DNA from 3 places in the Mycobacterium botniense genome. Region 1 is predicted to be linked to each of the others. Evidence: riboswitches for the same ligand, from Rfam matches in the RefSeq annotation. Region 1 holds a riboswitch; each other region holds the start of a gene.
What was found. Region 1 has a riboswitch for magnesium ahead of G6N08_RS15475 (hypothetical protein). Riboswitches for the same ligand answer to the same signal wherever they lie in the genome.
Positions count from the first base shown of each region.

Region 1 (6,849 bases):
TTTTACCGGGCAGCTGAAATCAACGTGGGCCTCACGCCGACGTCTTTGACGTGGTGCGTCACCATCGCCCAGGCCGACGGCGAGTAGTGCGTTGTCACCTTCTCGAATCCCTCGACCCGAGTTACGGTCACCACGCCGGTGTCGTGGTTGATCGAGATTTCATCTCCGTCCGTTGCGCGCACTTCCTGTCCGTTAAGCAGCCGGATGATGAACACGGTGGTTTCTCCTTCCCAGCCAGGTCTGACCGGCTCGGCTTTCCGACACGGGTCAGGAACTACCGATCAGAACGGCTTTGACCCCAAGCAAGATCGCGCCGACAATGAGATAGCCGCGCAAAGCAAGCATGCCCAGCCGGGTTCCGAGCGACCAGGTCACCGGTTCCAGCAGGATCAGCGGCGGCATCCGCCAGGTGGCACGATCAGTGGCGGCCGTGCCGCGCGAAAAGCGGTGAGGAATGAGAGGCTTTGGCCGTGCACCGCCGAAGCTGCGCAGAACCAGAAAAGTGACCGCTGCGCATACCACAAGACCGACCGTCAGATGACGTGCGATAGAGACCACGTCGAGCTTGGGGAAAATCGTTGTTGCCATCAAGATTCCCGAGAGCAGCAACAACGCCCCGACAATGACACCGGCGACCGCATTGAGCCACGGCCGGTTTACCCAGGGGCCCAGGACTTCCCGATCGTTGCATAACAGCAGTAGGAATACCGTCGCGCTGGGCAGCAGCAACCCGGCTAGCGCTTGCACACCGGTGGTGATCAAACCGAGAGGTGCACCGGGGATAAGTACGATCACGGCGGCAGCCACGACCATCGCGGTGTAGGACAGGTAGAAGGGTTTGGCGTCCGCGAAGCTGCGGTGCAGAGAATGTTTGGTTCCGAACACATCTCCGAACGCGTAGCTGGTGGAGAGGGTAACCGCCGCAGCGCCGATGATCGAGGCGTTGAGCAGCACGATCGCGAACACCGACCCGAGGATGGGGTTATGCTGGCCAAGCAGGTGGGCAAGCGTACCGGCGTCGACGAAACCTCCACGGCTGTGGGTAGCGCGAGCGGCCCAGTCACCGGTCATCATCAAAGCCGCTGCGCCGAGCGCCACAACGAACGCGCCAAGCGTGGTGTCGGCTCGCTCGTAGCTGATGAAACGCGGCGTAATGCGTTTGTCGACAACATTGGACTGCTGAAAGAACAGTTGCCAGGGGGCGACTGTAGTGCCGACGATCGCGATGATCAGTAGCACTGCGTCGGAAGTGACTCCACCGTTAATCCGGGGGGTGACAAAGGATTTCGCTGCATTTCCCCAATCCGGATGGGACATGAGCAACATGGGAATCTGCAGCAAGGTGATGGCAATGAACACCAGCATCGCGCGTTCCCAGCGCCGAAAGCTGCCGGTAGTCATGATTGCGATCAGTGTGATCGCGGCGAATGGGACAACTATCGATCGGGGAATGCCCATACAGTCGGCCGCTAACGTTATGCCGATGAATTCGGTGACGAGGGTCAGAAAGTTCAGCAGGAACAGGTCACCGACTGAGAAGGCGCCCCAGCCCCGGCCGAAACGTTCGTTGATCAACCGCGCGTGACCAACTCCGGTGACTGCTCCGAGCCGGACAACCATCTCCTGGTTGACGATGAGCACCGGGATCAACAGCAGCAGCACCCACAGCAGGCTGTAACCGTAGTTTTGCCCGGCCTGGACATAGGTCGCAACGCCTCCGGCGTCGTTGTCACCGACCATCACGATCAAACCAGGCCCGATGATCGCCAGTAGTGTTGCCAGGCGGACCCTGAGGGTGCGCGGGCGCTCGATATCAGTGATGCTGATCCGGCCCAGGGCACCCTCGATGTCACCGACATGGGCGCTGTCTAAAACGGCTGTGCGCGGCGGCGCAGGTATTGCGGCGTCGACGGTACCGGGGTCCAGGGCGGTCACGGCCACTCACATCCTGTGTCGGCGCAGGCCGCAGTCTCGGTTACTGAGAGCGATCCCCGTATTGGGCATGGGCCGGCTTCCCGTCGGCGCCAGTCGTCGGGAACAGTGATCTTGAGAACGTCATCGACGGTGACGACACCCAGCATTCGGTCCTCGTCGTCGACGACAGGGATGGTGTGCAGGTCGTAGTCGGCCATGAGCATCGCAACTTCAGCCAGATCGGCGTCCGGGGATACCCGAATTGGATCCGAATCCATCAGTGTCGCGACCATATCCATCGGGCGGGACTGCACCAACGCAACCAGTGAAACCACACCGCTCAGCCGACCCCGATCATTGAGGACGTGCATCTGCAAAAGCGCCTCGGGCTGGATTGTCAACGCACTGCCGATCACGGCGAGCGCGTCTGCGACCGTGGCTTGCGTGTCGCAGCAGACGAAGTCGACCGTCATCAATCCCCCCGCGCTATTCGGGTTAAAGCCCAAAAGGGTCAGGATTTTTAGGCATTGCGGACCAGGCATCAAATCGAGAACCCGCCGGCGGCGGGACTGGCGTAGGTCGATGATCGCGTCGGCGGCGTCGTCGGCGCGCATCCGGCTGAGGAGGCCGGCCACCTCGTCGTCGGGCATGTCGTCGAGCAGTCGGCTGGCCTTGTCCGGATCGAGTTCCTCGAAAACGTCGGCTTCCAGCTCCGGGTGGCAGCGAACTCGGTCCAGGATTTCCCCGCCTTCGGCCTGGTCGGCCTCTTCGAGCAGATCGGCGATTTGCGCTGGCTTAAGCGCCGCCACTCGCCCAGAAACCCGGCGCACGGCCATCGACCAGCTATGCCCGATCAGCGGCTCAAAGGCCTTCCAGTCGCGGGCAGGATGACCGCCGGGAGTCTTGAGCAGTCCGAACAGACGTGGTGGGCGCCGGGTGTCCAGCCGCCTGAGCACCCAGCCTTCTGTGTTGTGTTCAAGCTCGACATCGTAGGCGTGGACCAGTTTGCCTGCGGGAACGTCGATCAGCCGATAGCCCAGCACGTCGGCGCGTAACAGCACCTCACCAGGGCGGCGCTCGAAACGACGCAGATCAATCTCATTGTGGCTCAAAGTTATCCAGTCCGGACCGAACCAATCGATGGACTGGCTACCCACGAAGACTTGCCGGCCACCGACACCGGCCACCAGGCCGGTCACCAACGGATAAGCCTCCGCGCCGCGTAGCCGCACAATGATGTCATCAACTCGGCCAACTGCCTCACCAGAAGGCGTCATCACAGGGCTCCGCAGCAACTGCGACAAATGGATGACTGAGCGGCTGGTGCCGACATCGCACGGTTCGACAGCTGGCATGTTCATGGCGGTACCTTCTCGATGCTTTTCACGCGTTGCGTGTTGGTCAGAAATACCGGGCAAAATCCGGCAGACGCGTATCCCAAACGTTCACAGAACTGTCGCCGCGTTAGCTACTTCGGTGGCGCCGTAGGAGTCGGCGCTGACCCGCAAGATAGTCACAAACATGTTGTGGATCGCAGTGGCTTGTGCGCTGACGGCCTGATACGCCTTGGCATGCGCTGCGAATTGTGCTGCCGTCATTGCGGATACCTCGTCGGCCGCAGCGGGCACCACTCCGGCCGTCGGGGCCGCAGCAGCCGCGTTCTGCGCAGCGAGCGCGGAGCCGATCTCCTGTAACTGGCTGGCTGCCGCGGCCAGCATTTCGGGTTGTGTGGTCACGAAAGACATCGGGCGTCCCTTTCAAATTCAAAAGACAATGCAATCCGCGGAAACCGCCTCACGGTTTTCAGGGCAGGACAAAATTCGGCGAGCCCACAAAGCGTGGACTGAAATTAACGATCTGAAGCGACGCGAGCCGATTCAGAAAACGGATATGTTGCCAGGCTCGGGCTCGAACGAAACGGCTACCGAACCCCGATAAGGAGGATCACTGGAACTCATTTCGCTCTCACTTCCTCGCGGCCAGGACACACGCGGATGGACTCAGGTTGCACAACGGGGCAAGGTCCAACCGGCGGATCAGCCGGATGAGGTACCCCACTCGTCAGAGCTTTGGCACTGCACGGCGTATCCGGATCGGATCCGGAAGCCACTTGGGCTCAACCCTTGTGCCGGGAAGAGCTGTCCTGACCCGGGGCGTCTCTCGACGTTAGGGGTCAGTGGCCTGTATCCGTGCAGACGCCTCACCTAGCGAGGTGCATGCATCGGCAATGGTGGCACTAAGGCCAGCCGGAGTCAACCCGACAGCGCGGATACAACGCAGAACTGGCTTACCGGGGTGCACAGCCTTGATGTCGGCGGGTGCAGAGCTCATCGCAGCTCAGTGGCGGACCCGGCTGCTCACGCAGATTCGCGTCGCGCCAAAAGCACACGGCAGCAGAGTCGTTGCTGACAGCCGGCTTGGCCCGCCAACCGGGAAATCGCACGTGGAGTGGATCTGGCATCCGATTGCCGGCCCAGCCTGCTCTGGGGCGCAGGACCCGAGCGTGCCGATCGGACGGCCTGGTGGAAGTTTCGCTGAAACGTTGACGAGTAGCCCGTCTCGGTGCCACGATAAAACGGCAAGCACCTCGGTAGGTGAGGCGTCTGCGTGGATACAGGCCACTGACCCCGAACGTCGAGAGACGCCCCGGGTCAGGACAGCTCTTCCCGGCACAAGGGTTGAGCCCAAGTGGCTTCCGGATCCGATCCGGATACGCCGTGCAGTGCCAAAGCTCCGACGAAAGGGGTGCGTGCTCGGCTCCGTCAGTGCCGGGCGCTCGATCCCCTTCCGTGCGTGTACTGTAGTGACGCCCGCGTGTGTCCTGGCCGCGAGGAGGTGAGGGCGAATGAGTCCGAGCGATAGTCCATGGGCGTATCCGGAATCCGTTTCGTCCCGAACCCGTAGCGGCATTCGTTCTGCCGCGTAAGGCTTTCCGGACGCTGACTCGCTAATCCTGCGTGCTATCAGTATGCGGGGCAATGTGGCACGCCCGCATAGCGCTGGCGAGTTCGCGATCCTGCGTGTTAGCCGGTCGGGCTCATCAACACAGACGACCGCATCCTTTGTTGGTAGACAGGCATATCAGGGGGATAACTGATGGCTCCACCCAATCCCGAGCGCCAGATTCACCGGGCGTGCGGAGACATCCGCGCCGCACTGTTCGGCGCACTAGAACTACTCTCGGGGACAACGGTCCCCCGCGCTGGCCAGGATGACGTGTTCCGGGCGTTCAGCGATTTAGGCCGTGCTCAGCATCACGTCGCCTTAGCCCTGCATGCGACCAACCTGCTCGACCAGATGGTGGGCACCCCGCCTGAGCAGCGGCAGCCATGGTCCTACTACCGCAGCCGCATCGGTAAAAAGCTGCCCCAAGGAGCACAAGTATCTAAAAATCCTTGGCATGCAATGCATTTCACTGAACCCCAGGTTGATGGTGCAGCAGTGGGCCAACCATGGAGCCAAGATGCCGCTCGCAGTGTCCGCCGGCTCCCCATCCAGGCGTCTCGCCGGCAGCGGCGTGTGGTAGCGCACCCGGAACACGCGGCAAGTTAAGGGATTCGCCCCACAGTCGGGGCGGCGTTTCTCGCTCGCGGACACTCGCGGATCAGCGCGCGGTTGACCGTCTGCCATACCACCCACGACTGTCGTACAGATTGCGAAGATCGTGATGACCGAAATCTCCGCTGAACCACGCGTTGCCGTCGCCGTCGGTGACGCAGCGGCAGTCCGCGGCGGCACGCGTCACAGCGGGCAGCACGTCACACCTGGACTCGTACCAAAAGCACCCGGGTCGGCGGCGCCGAACTCAGCGCATCTCGGCGACATTATCGGTGCTTTCGGCCGCATCGCACGCGACACCACTGCCCCAACAGGCAACCGCCGGCAGCAGCTGCGAACACTACTGGTCGTCGCTGGTCCGGGACTGATCGTCATGACCGGTGATAACGACGCCGGTGGTGTAGCGACTTATGCGGAGGTCGGGCAGAACTACGGAATGAGTCTGCTGTGGACATTAGTGTTGATGATCCCGGTGCTGTACGTGAACCAGGAGATGGTGCTGCGGTTGGGTGCGGTCACCGGGGTAGGTCATGCCCGGCTGATTTTCGAACGGTTCGGCAAGTTCTGGGGCGCATTCAGCATCGGTGACCTGTTGATTCTCAATGCGTTGACAATCGTCACGGAATTCATCGGTGTATCGCTGGCGCTCGGATTTCTGGGCTGTCCCAAGACGATCGCCATCCCGACGGCTGCGGTGTTGCTGTTCGGCGTTGTGGCCGGTGGTTCGTTCCGCCGTTGGGAGCAAATGATGTTCGTGCTCATTACGGTGAATCTGACCCTTGTCCCGGTGGTGCTGCTGGTACATCCCACCTTGGGCAAAAGTTTCCGAGGGCTGGTGCCTTCGCTACCGGGTGAGCCTGATTCCATCGTCTTGATGGTGATCCTGGCGATAGTTGGCACCACCGTGGCACCGTGGCAGTTGTTCTTTCAGCAATCCAACGTCGTCGACAAACGGATCACGCCCAGATGGATGCACTACGGTCGAGCCGACCTGATCATCGGCATCGTCGGTGTGATTGGCGGGGCGATAGCGTTGATGGCGGTGACCGCATTCGGGTTGGGCGGGACGAGCGCTGCCGGTAGATTCACCGACGCTGGAGCGGTCGCGTCTCAACTGTCCGACCATGTCGGGCATCCGGTTGGCGTCCTCTTCGCTGTTGTCTTGTTGGACTGTTCGCTGATCGGCGCCAACGTGATCGGATTATCCACCACCTATGCGCTCGGTGACGCCCTGGGCAAACCCCACTCGCTGCACTGGAAAATCACCGAAGCCCCCTTGTTTTACGGCACTTACGCGGCGCTGCTTGGGGTGTCGGCCGCCGTCGCGTTTAGTCCCGACCACGTCCTCGGTCTGATCACCCAAGGCGTCCAAGTACT
Region 1 is NZ_BLKW01000004.1:1,186,258-1,193,106, reverse strand. It holds gene G6N08_RS15495 (hypothetical protein) at 3-215, opposite strand; gene G6N08_RS15490 (Nramp family divalent metal transporter) at 268-1,935, opposite strand; gene G6N08_RS15485 (magnesium transporter MgtE N-terminal domain-containing protein) at 1,932-3,275, opposite strand; gene G6N08_RS15480 (PE family protein) at 3,360-3,659, opposite strand; M-box (ykoK) riboswitch at 3,961-4,133, opposite strand; M-box (ykoK) riboswitch at 4,494-4,666, shown strand; gene G6N08_RS15475 (hypothetical protein) at 5,011-5,466, shown strand; gene G6N08_RS15470 (NRAMP family divalent metal transporter) at 5,582-6,849, shown strand, end outside.

Region 2 (7,518 bases), 190 kb from region 1:
CTGTTGCCACACCTCGGTCAACCCGGAAAATCCCACCCCGAGCAGCCGGACCGGCCCGATCTGCCGCGGGTCCAACAGCAGCCGCCGGGCCACCCACACCAGTGTGGCCGCATCGACGGTGGCGAACGGCAGCGTCGCCGAGCGGGTCAGGATACCCATATCAGCTTTTTTCACCTTCACGGTGACTGTGCGGGCGCCCCGGCCGTCGCGCAGCAGCCGCTGATGCGCGTGTTCGGCGATCGGGCCGACTGCTTCCCGCAGCTGCTCGATCGTGGTCAGGTCGCTCGCGAAAGTGGACTCCGCGCTGATCTGCTTGGCTTCGGCGCGCTCCACGACCGGGCGGTCGTCGATCCCCTGGGCCAGCCGGTGCAGCGCGGGACCGGTCGTCGCCCCCAGGATGCTGGCCGCCTCGGTGTCGGTGAGCGCGGCCAGCTCTCCGACCGTCTCGATGCCGAGCCGGTGCAGTTTTTCCTCGGCAACCGGGCCGATACCCCAGAGCCGTCGCACCGGCAGCCGGGCGAGCAGTTGCCGCTCCTCGGAGCGCCGGATCACCCGAACACCGTCGGGTTTGGCCAATCCCGACGCGATCTTGGCGATCTGCTTGCCGGAGCCGGCGCCGACCGAGGCCACCAGGCCGGTCTCCTCGCGCACCCGCTGGCGCAGGATCTCACAGAACAGCTCGGCGTCCTCGGCTGACGCGCCGGCCAGCTGGGCCGGTTCCCCGAACGCCTCATCGTAGGAGAGCTGCTCGACGAGGGGCACCAGGCTTCGGACGGTGTCGAACACCCGCCGGCTGGCCACGCCGTACACCACGCCGCGGGGCGGCAGCACGACAGCGTGGATCCCGACCAGCCGGCGCGCCTGGTGCATGGGCATGGCCGATCGGGCGCCGAACGCGCGCGCTTCATAGCTGGCGCCGGCCACCACGCCGCGGCCGCCCAGACCGCCCACCAGCACCGGCCGTCCTTGCAGGGTGGGACGGGTGAGCTGCTCGACGGAGGCGAAAAACGCATCCATGTCCAGGTGCAGCACCCATCGGGCATCCACACGCCAATGCTATTGATATAGCGTCGGAAACTGTGACGATGAACCTCTGTCACCGGTTGTGTTGCAGTTCGGGTTACTGGGCGAGGGTGGTACGCGACCGGCTGGTGCCGTGGGTTCTCGCCGACGTGGACTTGGGCGACAGCACACTGGAGATCGGCCCCGGCTACGGCGCCAACATGGGCGCCCTCCTCGACAAGACACCGCGTCTGACAGCCGTAGAGATCGACGGGCCGATGGCGCGGCAGTTGCAGGCCGCCTACGGGCACCGCGCTCGCGTCATCCACGGCGACGGCACCGACACCGGTCTTCCCGCTGACGAATTCAGCTCGGTGGTGTGCTTTACGATGCTGCACCACGTCCCGACGGCGCGGCTGCAAGACAAACTGTTCGTCGAGGCGTTTCGGGTACTGGCCCCCGGCGGGGTGTTCGCCGGCAGCGACAGCGTCGACTCCCGGTGGTTCCGGATCGCGCATTTTCGCGATACCTGCAACCCGGTCTCGCCTACCACGCTTCCAGAGCGCTTGCGCCAGGCCGGGTTTCACAACGTCCACGTCGATGTGAAAGGCAGCAACCAACGATGGCGCGCGGTGAAACCCTAGTACATGAAAGTACGACGACTGACGAATCGGCCCAGGAAACGCATAGGAAGGCGTCAACGGGTTAAGCCTTAGCGATGCGGACACGGACGCCGTCGCCGATCGCGACGGCGTCCGGCGGCGGCTCCGCGAATTCGAAACTGGTGGCAAGGATTTCGCGAGCAATCATGTCGCGGTGGGTGCGCGCCCAATCTGCTCGCTCAGCGGGCACCGCCATCACCACACTGATCCGGTCCGACACGTCGAGCCCGGCCGACTTGCGCAGTTCCTGCAGTTCGCGGATGCGGTCCTTGGCCCAACCCTCGGCTTCCAGTTCAGGGGTCACCGTGCCGTCCAGCACAACCAAGCCGTCGCCTCCGGGCAGCGCGGCCGTGTATTCCGGATCAGCGGCAACCAGGCGGGAACTGAACTCGTCGGGTTGCAACACAGCCGGACCCGCGGTCAGCGTGCCGTCCGGGTTCACCACACCCTCACCCGCCTTGACCGCCTTGATGGCCGCCTGCACATCTTTACCCAGCCGCGGCCCGGCGACTCGCGCGTTCACAGTGAGCTCGAAGCGGCCGTAGGTGGCGATTGCGTCGGTGAGTTCGACTGTCTTGACGTTAAGTTCATCGGCGATCAACTCCGTGAACGGCTCCAGGCGTCGTGGATTCTCCACCGCCACCGTCAGTTTGGGAAGTGGCAGCCGCACGCGCAGCTTGTGCGCCTTGCGCAGCGATGACGCCACCGAGCACACCTCGCGGACCTGATCCATCGCCGCGGCCAATTCCGTATCGGCGGGCACATCGTCGGCGGCCGGCCAGTCGGTCAGGTGTACCGACCGTTGGCCGGTGATACCACGCCAGATGATCTCGGTGATCAGCGGCAGCAGCGGCGCGGCCAGCCGTGCGGTCACCTCCAGCACGGTGTGCAACGTGTCGATGGCGTCGGCGTCTTCGTCCCAAAACCGCTGGCGGGAGCGTCGCACATACCAATTCGTCAGTGCTTCGGTGAACCGGCGCAGCTGCTCGCAGGCACCCGAGATATCGCACACGTCCAAATCAGCTGTGAGGCCCTGGCGCAGTGCGGCGAGCTTGGCCAGGATATAGCGGTCCAGCACATGCGGGGAGTCAGTCCGCCAAGTACCGACTTGTGGTGCATACAAAACCAAAAAGCTGTAGGTGTTCCACAGCGGCAGCAGCACCTGCCGCACCGCCTCGCGAATACCCTGCTCGGTGACGATCAGGTTCCCGCCGCGCAGGATTGGGGAGGACATCAAAAACCAGCGCATAGCGTCCGATCCGTCCCGGTCGAACACCTCGGTCACGTCGGGATAGTTGCGGCGCGACTTGCTCATCTTTTGTCCGTCGTAACCCAGCACAATCCCGTGGGCCACACAGGTTTTGAATGCCGGACGGTCGAACAACGCGGTGGCCAGCACGTGCAGGGTGTAAAACCAGCCTCGAGTCTGCCCGATGTATTCGACGATGAAGTCCCCCGGGTAGTGGTGGTGGAACCAGTCGCGGTTCTCAAACGGGTAATGCACCTGCGCATAGGGCATCGACCCGGAATCGAACCACACGTCGAACACATCCGGGATGCGCCGCATCGTCGACTGCCCGGTGGGATCGTCGGGGTTGGGCCGGGTGAGTTCGTCGATGTAGGGTCGGTGCAGATTATCGGGACGCACCCCGAAATCACGCTCGAGTTCGTCGAGGCTGCCGTAGACGTCGATGCGCGGATAAGCCGGGTCGTCGGATACCCACACCGGAATGGGAGTGCCCCAGTATCGGTTTCGCGAGATCGACCAGTCGCGTGCACCCTCCAGCCACTTACCGAACTGCCCGTCTTTGACATGCTCGGGATACCAGGTGATCTGCCGGTTCAGCTCGACCATACGGTCCCGGAATGCGCTGACCTTCACAAACCATGAGGACACCGCCCGGTAGATCAGCGGGTTGCGGCACCGCCAGCAGTGCGGGTAGGGGTGCTCGTAGGTTTCCTGGCGCAGCAGCACCGCGCCGTTGGCTGCGGCCGCTCCGCTGCCGTTCTTCAAGTCGCGGATGATATTCGGGTTAGCCTCGAAAACGTGCTGGCCCTGATAGTCGGGCACGGTGGCGTCGAAGCGGCCGGTGCAGTCCACGGGTGTGACCGGAACAATGCCGGCCGCATCGGCGGTCTCCATGTCGTCCTCGCCGTACGCCGGCGCTAAGTGCACGATACCGGTGCCGTCCTCCGTCGTGACGAAACCACCCGCCAGTACCTGAAAGGCGTTGGCAGAGTTCATGAAATACGGAAACGGCGGCAGGTAGCGCAGGCCCACCAGGTCAGCGCCGCGGTAAGTTCCCAAGATCTGGGGATGCTGCCCGAGCTCGCGGGTATAGGCGCTCAGCCGGGCCTGGGCCAGGACGAAACGCCGCTGCCCTGCCCGCAGGTGCACGTAGGTGACGTCAGGGTTGACGGCAACCGCCTGATTCGACGGCAACGTCCAGGGTGTCGTCGTCCACACCAACAGATACGCACCGGCCACTTCGCCGTCGAGCACGCGGAAACCGACCGTGATCGCCGGATCTTGGCGATTTTGGTAGACGTCGTCGTCCATCCGCAGTTCGTGGTTGGACAACGGGGTTTCATCGCGCCAGCAGTACGGCAACACCCGGTAGCCCTCATAGGCAAGACCCTTGTCCCACAATTGTTTGAACGCCCAGATCACCGACTCCATGTAGGAGAGATCCAGCGTCTTGTAGTCGTTGTCGAAGTCGACCCAGCGGGCCTGGCGAGTCACATAAGCGCGCCACTCGTCGGTGTAGCGCAGCACCGCCTCCCGGCACACCGCGTTGAACGCGGCGATGCCCATCGCGTCGATCTGGGATTTGTCGGTAATCCCGAGCTGTTGCTCGGCTTCGATTTCGGCGGGCAGGCCGTGGGTGTCCCAGCCGAAGCGGCGCTCCACCTGGTAGCCGCGCATGGTGCGGTAACGCGGCACGATGTCCTTCACGTAGCCGGTCAGCAGGTGCCCATAGTGCGGCAGGCCGTTGGCGAACGGCGGGCCGTCGTAGAACACATACTCCGGGGCACCGGCACGCCGCCTGATGCTGGCGCGGAAGGTGTCATCGCGGGCCCAGTACTCGAGCACCTCGAGTTCCAGCGCCGGGAAATCGGGTGCCCCGCCGGCCAGCTTCGGGTAGGTGTGCGCGGCCACTGTGTCGTCTCCTGTGCCAACTGCCGGGCCCGGGGACGACGACGCGCCGGTGCGCGAGCGCCGCGGTACCACCCCGCTTGCCGCGCGTGCACGCGGCCGCTCAATTGAGGGCTGTGACGGGCCTACCCGTTCGGGTCTACTGGGCCTGGCTGGCTGTTCTTCCGAAGGCTCCCCGGTGATGGCCGGATCGACGCCGTTGTGCCAATTCTACGGGCAGCCACCGCCCCACGCCCGCCGGCCCGGACCGGTGCGCCGATATCGTCCACACCCCAGCTATGCCCACGGGTTCTGCGGCGATCTCGGTGCGGGGGCTCCGCCGGTGGTCAAGCGCGCACCGACCGGCGATGTTGACACCCGCCTCGGCGAGCACGCAGCCGCCCCCGTCAGCGCGAAGCGCACCGCTCGCCGCGGCGTTTTCCCGGCACGGGTCGCCGTTGGTGAAATCCCCTCAGCGAGGGTCACCGTCGCCGAGTGCGGTGCGCAGCGTGATCAGCCCAGCCACGCCAAGGGGTTGCCACACGGCAGCACGACGGCTGCCGTGTGGCAACCCCTTGGACGTCTGATCACTCAACGCGCCGGCGGGGAGCGGTGACTCGGCGGTCATCAAGCCAAGACCTCTAGCACGCCCACGCGCAGCAGGGCGGCGTAGAGCTGGCGCAGCGGGATGCACAACAACCACGCGGCACCTTCCACCAGCGGGTCTCCTCCGACACCAAACGGCTGGGTGTCGCGCCGCTTGACCACTTTCTTCGGCGCTGCCGCCGACTCCGGCGCCGGAACGGCCCTGAGCTGCGGTGCACGGGCAGCAGGGGCGGGCACTCTCGTGTCTACGTCGTCCCACAGAACAGCAGTCATGGTTGCCTCCTCTACACGGAAATCAATCGGACACTGACGTGACTGACTGTTCCGCCCCGTAAACGGTTCCCGGCGCCAGGCAGACCGCCTGGCCGTTGAGGCAACTCGCGTGTGTGCTAGCCCCGTCTAGCTGGAAACGCCGTGCCGGAGACCGGATCGGGACGAAACCAGGCCCGGATATCGACCCGGACTAGAACTGGAACTCATTAGTCCCTCACCTCCTCGCAGCACCAGTGCGGCAACCCGCACAACGTCCCAGCACGCAAAGGAGCACAGAATCCGGCAAGAGCCGAAGACCGCACCCCACTCGTCAGAGCTTCGACACCACACGCCGTATCCGGAAACCCGGAAGCCACTTGGGCTCAACCCTTAAGCCGGGAGGAGCTGTCCTGACCCTGGGCGTCTCTCGACGTTCGGGGTCAGTGGCCTATATCCGTGTGGCCGCCTCGCCTAACGAGGTGCTACCTCTCCGATGATGCACGAACAACGTGAGCAGGTCAATTTAGTCCCGGTCGATGTCGCTGATTCTTTACGGATTCATGACCTCTACCCAGGTCGCCACAGGCCCTGTGGTCGACGCGGGACTACGCGGGACTACGCGGGACTAGATGAGTTCGTAGTCGGCCAGGTCTGGGCGAGCCATGGCCTCCTGGAAACGGGTGAAACTCCAGGGCCAGGCCACCGGCACCCCGCGGTCATCGAGGTACCAACTGCGGCACCCGGTCACCCACACCGTTTTGCGAGCTGCTTCCACCCGCTCGGCCTCGAAACGGGACGTGGCGTGGTGGCTGGCGCTGATCTGGGAATACCGGCCGCGCGCCAACAGCTCGATGAGCTGTATGAGATAGCCGAACTGGGCCTCGGCGACATCGATCAGCGAGAAGTTCCCCACCGGGCCGTTGGGCCCGTTGAGCATGAACAGGTTGGGAAAATCGGGCACTGACACCGACAAGTACGCGTAGGGACGCGGCGTCCACATCTCGTCGAGGCAGACACCTGCGCGCCCCCTGACCTGCATCGGCCGCAGGAAGCGATCCACCTGGAAGCCGGTGGCCAGCACCAGCACGTCGAGCCGATGCAGCACGCCGTCGGCGGTGCGCACCCCCTCGGGCTCGACGCGCTCGATGGGCTCGGTGATCAGATGGGCGTTGGGCCGCTGGATGGCCTGGTAGAAGTTCGCCGAGATGATCAACCGCTTGCAGCCGGCCCGGTAGTCCGGACGCAGTTTCTCGCGCAGCCCGGGATCGGTGACACTGTCCTCCAGATTGGCGCGGGCGGCGTTTTCCAGCTTTTTCAACGCTGCCGAATCGGCGTCGACGACCGCGTTGGCGAAGCTTTGGATGAAGCCGGCGTTGAGTTCGGTGCGCAGCGCGGTCAGCGCCGACGGGTCGGCCCGGTAGCGGGCCCGGTCGGCTTCCGGGATGGGGGGGTTGTCCACCGGCAAAATCCACTGCGGAGTGCGTTGAAACAGAAAGAACTCAGCGACGACGTCGGTGACCGCGCCGGTGATCTGCACCGCCGATGACCCGGTGCCGATCACCCCCAGCCGCGCGCCGGCCAGGGGCACACTGTGGTCCCAGCGGGCGCTGTGGAACACGCGGCCGGCGAACTCGTCAAGCCCGTCGATGTCGGGATAACGCGGGTGATGCAGGACACCCGTGGCGGCGATCACCACATCGGCCGCGTCCTGTTCACCGGTCGAGGTCGTCACGCGCCAGCGAGTTCCGTCGTGGTCCAGGCGGCAGACTTCCTGGCCGTAGCGGATCAATCGATCGACACCGTGACGGCGCGCGACGGCCTCGAAGTAGGCCAGAATCTCCGGGCCCGGCGCAAACGTGT
Region 2 is NZ_BLKW01000004.1:996,227-1,003,744, reverse strand. It holds gene G6N08_RS14690 (DNA polymerase IV) at 1-1,047, opposite strand, end outside; gene G6N08_RS14685 (class I SAM-dependent methyltransferase) at 1,080-1,646, shown strand; gene ileS (isoleucine--tRNA ligase) at 1,708-4,824, opposite strand; gene G6N08_RS14675 (Rv1535 family protein) at 5,428-5,679, opposite strand; M-box (ykoK) riboswitch at 5,975-6,144, opposite strand; gene G6N08_RS14670 (flavin-containing monooxygenase) at 6,284-7,518, opposite strand, start outside.
Region 2: it holds a riboswitch for magnesium, as region 1 does, so the genes downstream of both, G6N08_RS14675 (Rv1535 family protein) here and G6N08_RS15475 (hypothetical protein) in region 1, are expected to answer to the same signal.

Region 3 (7,518 bases), on a different contig from region 1:
GTCACCGGGCATCGCCAGTTTGTGTACGTCGCCGCCTCGCACGGCACGATGGTGGTTGATAACGCGTTCACCGGCGCCAACCGTTCGGTCGACTACACGCACCTGCCCCGGGTCACGTTCACCAGCCCCGCGCTAGGAGCGGTCGGGATGACCGACGAGGCGGCCGCTGCGGCCGGCATCCGTTGCGACTGCCGCGTGCTGCCCCTGCACCACGTGACCCGGGCGGTGGTCAACCGCGACACCCGCGGCTTCGTCAAAGTGGTCGCCGACGCCGACACCGGCCGGATCCTCGGGATCACCGCAGTCGCGAAGGACGCCGGCGAGATCGCCGGGGCCGGGGTCTACATCCTGGCCGCCGGCATGACCGTGCAACAGGTCGCTAACACCTGGGCCCCGTATCTGACCATGGCCGAAGCTATCAAGATCACCTGCCAGTCCTACACCACCGATGTCACCAAGCTGTCCTGCTGCGCCTCCTGAACACACGGATTGTGCGTGAGTCGAGAAATTAGACCGCTACCCGCCGGCGGGTGTGTGGGCGGAAAGGGATCGGCTGGGGATGCCATCGTCGGTAGGGATACCGTAAGCGGGTGTGCCGTTAGCAGGCGTGCTGTGCCGGTTACCCGGGGTTTTGCCGACCATACGAGCCGTGGAGAGGCGCGGCATCCCGGTTGTGAGGATTGGGCTAGCCAAGGGTGTCGCAGCTGATAGTGGACTCTCGGCGCTAACAAGACGTACAGCTGGCGCTGCCGTGCTGGTCCAGGCAGGTGGTGCCGACAGCCCCCCGACCATGGTGGCTTTACCGACACCGGCGGTGGCCGCGGCGTCGCCGGTGTGGGCAGCAGCCAAAACGCCGAGTACACCTTGGCTGGGCGGGGCCGCAGTGACGCTGCCCATCTGCGATATCGCCCCCCCGCCGACTCCCCCGACACCTCCGCCTGCTCCTGCGCCCATAACGCTGTGCACGTAATCGGTGGCCGCGTAGATCGCAATCCAGTCAAATGCGTGAAACGCTGACAGGAAGCCCTCTGGGTTGAAAAACCCACCGGAGAAAGCGGACGAGAGTGTTTCTGAGTTGAGGAAGGCGCCTAATGACGATCCGGTTCGGCCGCTGAGCATATTCAGCAGGCCGGACAAACCTGAGGCCGACGAGGCGTTCGCCGGATCGATGACGTTCAGCGAATTCAACGCTGAACTTAGCGCCGAGGGGGTGGCGAGTGTGTGCAGCGTGGTGGGCAGGGTGGTGATGAGTTGGGACAGGGTGGTTTGGCTGGCGGCGGCCGCGGCGGCGTGTGCGGTTGCAGCGGTTTGGGCGCCCGGCCCGACGGGGGTGGTGGTGGCCGGGGGCGCGGTCAGCGGGTCGAGAGCCGCTGCGGCGGCGCAGTGACCGGCGTAGCTGTACATGGCGGTGGCGTCGCGGGCCCACATATGACTGTAGTGGGCTTCGGTGGCCGCGATGGCCGGGGTGTTTTGGCCCAGCACGTTGGTGGCCACCAGCGCCGCCAGCTGCGCCCGGTTGGCAGCGATCACCGCTGGTGGCACGGTGGCCGCATACGCGGTCTGATAGGCGTTGGCGGCGGCGGCGGCACTGCTGGCCGCCCGGGCGGCACGGTCGGAGCTGGCGTGCAGCCACGCCACGTAGGGGGCCGCTGCGCTGGCCATCTCCGCCGCTGCCGGTCCTTTCCACGCGTCACTTGTCAGCTTGGATAGCACTGCGGCGCAGCCGCTTGCGGCCGCGTCGAGTTCCTGGGCCAAGCTGGCCCACGCGTTTGCGGCAGCGATCAACGCAGACGAGCCCGCACCGGCATACATCAAGCCGGAATTGATCTCTGGAGGCAGCGCCCCGAAATCCCACACACCGATCACCACCTCACCCCCCGGCGACAACAGTGTTGGCGGCTTCGGTGAGCGCATACGATCCAGCACTGTCCCTCAAGGTAGCGACGAACGCGTCGAGAACCTGCTCAGCCTGAACGCTGAGCATCCGATATAGCTGGCCGTAGGCGGCGAACTCGAGCGCCGTCAAAACCGAAACCTGGTCGGCGGCGGGCGGCACCACACCAGTGATCGGTGCCCAAGTAGCCTCGTTCATCGTAGCTACCGCCGACCCGATCCGTGCCAAGTCGCCCGCCGCACCTGCGAGCGTTTCCGGTTGTGTCACAACAAAAGCCATCGAACTTCTCCTTATCAGTGCAGCAGTTAACCTCCGCGCCGGTGGCGTCCGAGGTCGGTGATAAAGCCACGCCTACAGCTTCGGCATCGTCTGCCCAGAGGTGGGTGATGCAGTGCGAACCATCGCCGGCAACACCCGCGAACAGCTTCGGCACAGCGGCGGCAACGACATCACAACCTCCCGTAACGATGCGACCAGAACTCGAGAACTGCAGAATCCTAGGTTCGGAATCGACACGCGCGCATAGCAAAACAAAGCGTGCCCGTGAACGCTCGGTCAGTGCAGTCTGATTCAGCTAAAGAGGACTAAACCGAGGACTGATCTGAGCAAAACGGTCACCGAACTCGGATAGGGACTATCACTAGGACTCATCTCGCTCTCACCTCCTCACGGCCAGGGCACAAGGGATGCCGATACGTCGCACAAAAGGGTCGGGCCACCTGACGATCAACCGCGGCGACACCCCACTCGTCCGGGTTTCGGCACTGCACGGCGTATCCGATCAATCTTCGGAAGCCACTTGGGCTCAACCCTTAGGCCGGGAGGAGCTGTCCTGACCCGTCTCTCGACGTTCGGGGTCAGTGGCCTGTGTCCGGTGCAGAAGCCTCACCTAGCGAGGTGCACGCGTGGTAATACTGGCACGACCACTCGGACTGGTCAAGCTAACGTGATGTGCCTCAACACTTTTGAGTGAGCGATAGGGAAGCCTTACCTATATGCAAGGTAGGGTTGGCATGACTGGAGATGGCACGTGCCCGACAAGCTACCCAGCCGATATCGCGCGGTGTCGAAGGCGTCAGTCGGCCCCGTGCGTGTTAGGGCCTGTTCCGTCTTAGGGCTCATCGCGAACCGGCTGAGGGAGGAGATACCGATGAGCGCGAACGCGGCCGCTCTCGAAGTCGCCTTTGCCGCGGTGTCTCCCCAGTTGTGGTATGGCTCAAGTGCTCCCTGGTAGGACAATTCGGTATGTGCACTAGATATATTGCAGCACAATAGATTTGATGTGATAGGCCGGCTTCGAGTGACTGATGCGTGAACACGTCCGTGTCTGTGATCGCCTGGCAGTCCGAGATCTGCTTTCCCGACGCTCGGTCGGCGCAAAGCGCGAAGCGCAAACGGTTGAGCGACGGCCAGCAGCAATCACATTCGCACAGAGATCTGCAAAGATTAAGTGTGCCAACTCAAGTCGAGCTTCATCGATGACATTACCGCCATTAGGGCTCGACATTAACAGACCCGCATCGCACCGCAATCACCCGTCAGATATCACCGAGGCTAGTGAGTCTTTACATGCGGGCTCTCACGCTCAGCCGCACCAGTGCGCTTCCGTTCGTCTTGGCATTCGCGGTTCGTCTCCTGTCTGCTGCGCACGAGTTCGCCTGACGAACTCTCCGATTCCGAGGCCGGCGATGTCAGCACGCTCTGGACTGCCGGTGCGAGAAGTTCGACGAGTGTTTCCCGGTCTGCATTCGCAAGCACCGGAACACCGACGATTCGTCGTCCGACGACGATCCCGACGAGCATCGCCGACGCCAGTCCGGCGCGCAGCGCCGCATCGTCGTGGCGGACCGGCCATGAGTCGATGCTGTCGAGTAGCCGGGCTTGGATGAACTCCCGTAGCTGTGCGTTTGCGCGCTCGTTGACGATGGCGCCCCGCAGCATCGCCATGAGCGCGTCCGAATCCTGAGAAGCGCCCTCCCACACACCCAGAAAGGCGCGAACCACACGTTCGCCGAGGCGCTCGACGGGTCCCTCGAACGCATGAGTCAAATCTGCCAACGCCTCCGGCGATATCGACATGACCGCGCCGAACAGCTCATTTTTCGACTGGTAGAACTGCATCACCAGCGAAGCGTCGACTCCCGCATCGGCAGCGACCTGCCTGATCGTCGTCGCAGCGAATCCATCGCTGGCGAACCGGGCGCGGGCCGCGTCGAGGATGGCCTGCCGGGTTGTGCTGATACCGGGCCGACGCCCGCGGCGCACCGCCGGCGTCCTGTTAGCGGTCACGCCCCGAATCTACCGTCGCCCGCGCGATCATCTCAACGGCTGTTGATTTCTTGCCGGGTTGGGCCCTATCGTCGGGAAGAGCGGAGGGCGCGCCGCGATGTCAAAGGAGGCATATGGCTCGGGTGGAGAAGGTGTTTATGCCATCGCATCCGTTGGAACCGGGTGACAGGTACGGTGTGCTCAGCGGATTCGATCCCGGCACGCGGACCCTACCCGCCGGCTTTCGGCTCGCGCCTCCGTTTAGGGCGCTACCGGTCGACATCGTGCTCGACAAGGACGTCCCGGTCACCCTCCGTGACGGAGTGACGATCTATGTCGACATCTTCCGGCCGGCCGGCGCCGAGAAGGTGCCGGTCATCGTGGCGTGGAGCCCGTACGGTAAGGGTGAGGGCAGCGCCCCGGCCGCGATGGCAGTGTTCGGGTTGGTCGGTCTGGACAACGCGATCGTGTCGGGTCTGCACAAGTTCGAGGGGCCTGACCCCGCGTACTGGTGTGCTCACGGTTACGCCATCTGCAATCCCGATCCTCGGGGCGTCAGCGACTCTGAAGGTGACAGCGTGCTGTGGGACCGTCAAGAAGGCCAAGACTGCCATGATCTCATTGAGTGGCTGGCCGTTCAGGATTGGTGCAGCGGCAAGGTCGCCATGAGCGGCACCTCCTATCTAGCGGTCGCGCAATGGTTTACCGCGGCCGAACAGCCGCCCCACCTGGCGGCGATCAACCCGTGGGAGGGGATCAGCGACGTCTACCGCGATCTGGTGATGCGCGGCGGAATACCCGACACCGGGTTCGCCCGACAACTCCGCGACAACAGCTTCTGGGGCAAGAACCGCAAGGAAGACATTCTCGCCGAGGCACAGCGCTACCCGCTGATGAATCAGTTGTGGCAGAACAAGATCCCGCGCGTCGACCGGATTACTGTGCCGGCATACGTCGTGGCCAGCTACTCCAACACGCTGCATACGGCGGGCACTTTCCGCGCCTGGCGGCAAATTGGGTCGAAGGACAAGTGGTTGCGCATCCACAACAGCCAGGAATGGCCCGACTACTACGACGAGGCCAACACCGAGGATCTGCGCCGGTTTTTCGATCATTTCCTCAAGGGTGAGGACAACGGCTGGGAACAGACGCCGCGCGTGCGGTACGCCCTTCTCGACCTGGAAGGCGGCGACAGGGTCAATCTGGCCGCCCATCAGTTCCCGCCGGAGGGCATCGCCTACACGAAGTACTACCTCGACGGCCGCTCACGCACACTACGCACCCAGGCGCCTGCGCAGCAGGTGACGACGGTCTACGACACGCAAGCTAATCCAAGCTGGGTGTCCTTCATTGTCCGCTTCGACCACGAGACCACGATGGTCGGCTACCCCAAAGCGCGGCTGTGGGTCGAGGCGGAGGGCGCTGACGACATGGATCTGTTTGTCTTCGTCCAGAAGCTCAGTGAGCAGGGAACACCTTTGCAGGGCTTCACCGTGCCCAACCACGGCGCCATGATCCACGATGTCACCGAGCGGGGAGCGTCGATCCTGCGGTACAAGGGATCCAGCGGCCGCCTGCGCGTGTCGATGCGGCACTTAGACGAGACGATGTCGACCGACGAAGTCCCCGTCCACAGCTTCGACCGCATCGAGAAACTGACTCCCGGTGAAGTCGTCGCCGTCGATATCGACCTGCTGCCGATCGGGCTGGTCTTTTACCCCGGCGAGCAGCTCAGGCTGATCATCAGCGCGCAAAACCTATTTGGCCCATGGATGCCCGGACTACGTGAATACGCCCCGCGCAACAGCGGACAGCACATCATCCACACCGGCGGGGAACACTCCTCATATCTGCAACTGCCCATCATGGCGGTCCGATGAGCAGCTAACGAACCAATGTCGTTGGTGCAGAGGCTCCTTCGTGACGTCAACAGTTCAAGATATTCTCACCTTCGCGGCGCAGCCGCCATTGTCATGTCACGAGGACGAGCATTAACCACTCGGCCACCATTCGTGAGATTCCACCACGTTCGGTGAGAACCGGTACCGGATGACTACCGCGCCATATTGGCGAACCGCGACAGATGCAGCTGGTGCGCGACGGTGACCGTCTTGGTTGGGCCGTTGCGGTGCTTAGCAACAATCAGATCGGCCTCGCCGGCGCGCGGATCGTCGCGTTCGAAAGCATCAGGGCGATGCAGCAGAATCACCAAATCTGAATCTTGTTCCAGTGAACCACTTTCCCGAAGATCAGCCAGCATCGGCTTCTTATCGTGGCGTTGTTCAGGACTGCGGTTGAGCTGGCTGATCGCGACGACGGGAACATCCAGCTCCTTGGCGAGCAGCTTGAGGCTGCGCGAGAATTCCGACACTTCCACCTGCCGCGACTCGAACTTTTTACCCGAGGTCATGAGCTGCAGGTAGTCCACGACGACAAGCTTCAGGTCGGCTTTCTGCCGCAGCCGGCGCGCCTTAGCGCGGATCTCCATCATCGTCAAGTTCGGCGAGTCATCAATATACAATGGTGCCTCGCTGATTTCGCTCATCCGCCGCGCCAGCCGGGTCCAGTCATCATCACTCATACGACCTGAACGCATGTCGGACAGTTTGATTTTCGCTTCCGCCGACAGCAGGCGCATCACGATCTCGGACTTGCTCATCTCTAACGAGAAGATGACGCTGGCCATCCGGTGGCGGATCGAACACGACCGCAGAAAATCCAATCCCAAAGTGGAGTTATGCGTGGGTATCATGCCGCGGCCCGCCAGATACAAGTGCGCGGCGTTGTCCACTTGGACGCAGCGCACCGGAACGCTGCGCACCCGGCGCACCGCGGTCAGCTGCAGCACCGGTGCCATCAAGGTGGCTGTCGCGCGGCGCTCCGCATAGGGCGCAATCGAGCCGGCTGCCGCGATCGTGTCCAGACCGCAACGCAGTTCAGCTGTCGTGCGGATGCCATACCCGGTCGGCCATTGGTGATCGGCATCGGCGACGATGACCGTGCCGTCGGAGAACTCGATCTCGTAGCACGGGCGACCCAGCATCACATCGGTCGCGGCCAGCACCCGGGTCGGCATCCCGTCGGCGCCCAGCAGTTCGTCACCGACGGCGACGTCGCCCATCGTGGTCCACCCCGAGGGAGTGGGCAGCGGCGTGTTGAGTGCCAGCGCTTTTCCCACCCCCGGGCGGGCGGCGACGATGACCATCTGTCCGGGGTGCAGCCCGTTGGTCACCTCGTCGAGTTCGGTGAACCCGGTCGGCACGCCGCGCGCTATGCCGCCATTGGACGCGATGGCGTCGATCTCGTCCATCGTCGGCTGCAGCAGATCCTCGAGTGGGACGAAGTCCTCAGAGAGA
Region 3 is NZ_BLKW01000002.1:1,190,250-1,197,767, reverse strand. It holds gene merA (mercury(II) reductase) at 1-480, shown strand, start outside; gene G6N08_RS05645 (PPE family protein) at 517-1,914, opposite strand; gene G6N08_RS05640 (PE family protein) at 1,871-2,173, opposite strand; M-box (ykoK) riboswitch at 2,630-2,798, opposite strand; gene G6N08_RS05635 (TetR/AcrR family transcriptional regulator) at 3,449-4,183, opposite strand; gene G6N08_RS05630 (CocE/NonD family hydrolase) at 4,297-6,042, shown strand; gene dnaB (replicative DNA helicase) at 6,216-7,518, opposite strand, start outside.
Region 3: it holds a riboswitch for magnesium, as region 1 does, so the genes downstream of both, G6N08_RS05640 (PE family protein) here and G6N08_RS15475 (hypothetical protein) in region 1, are expected to answer to the same signal.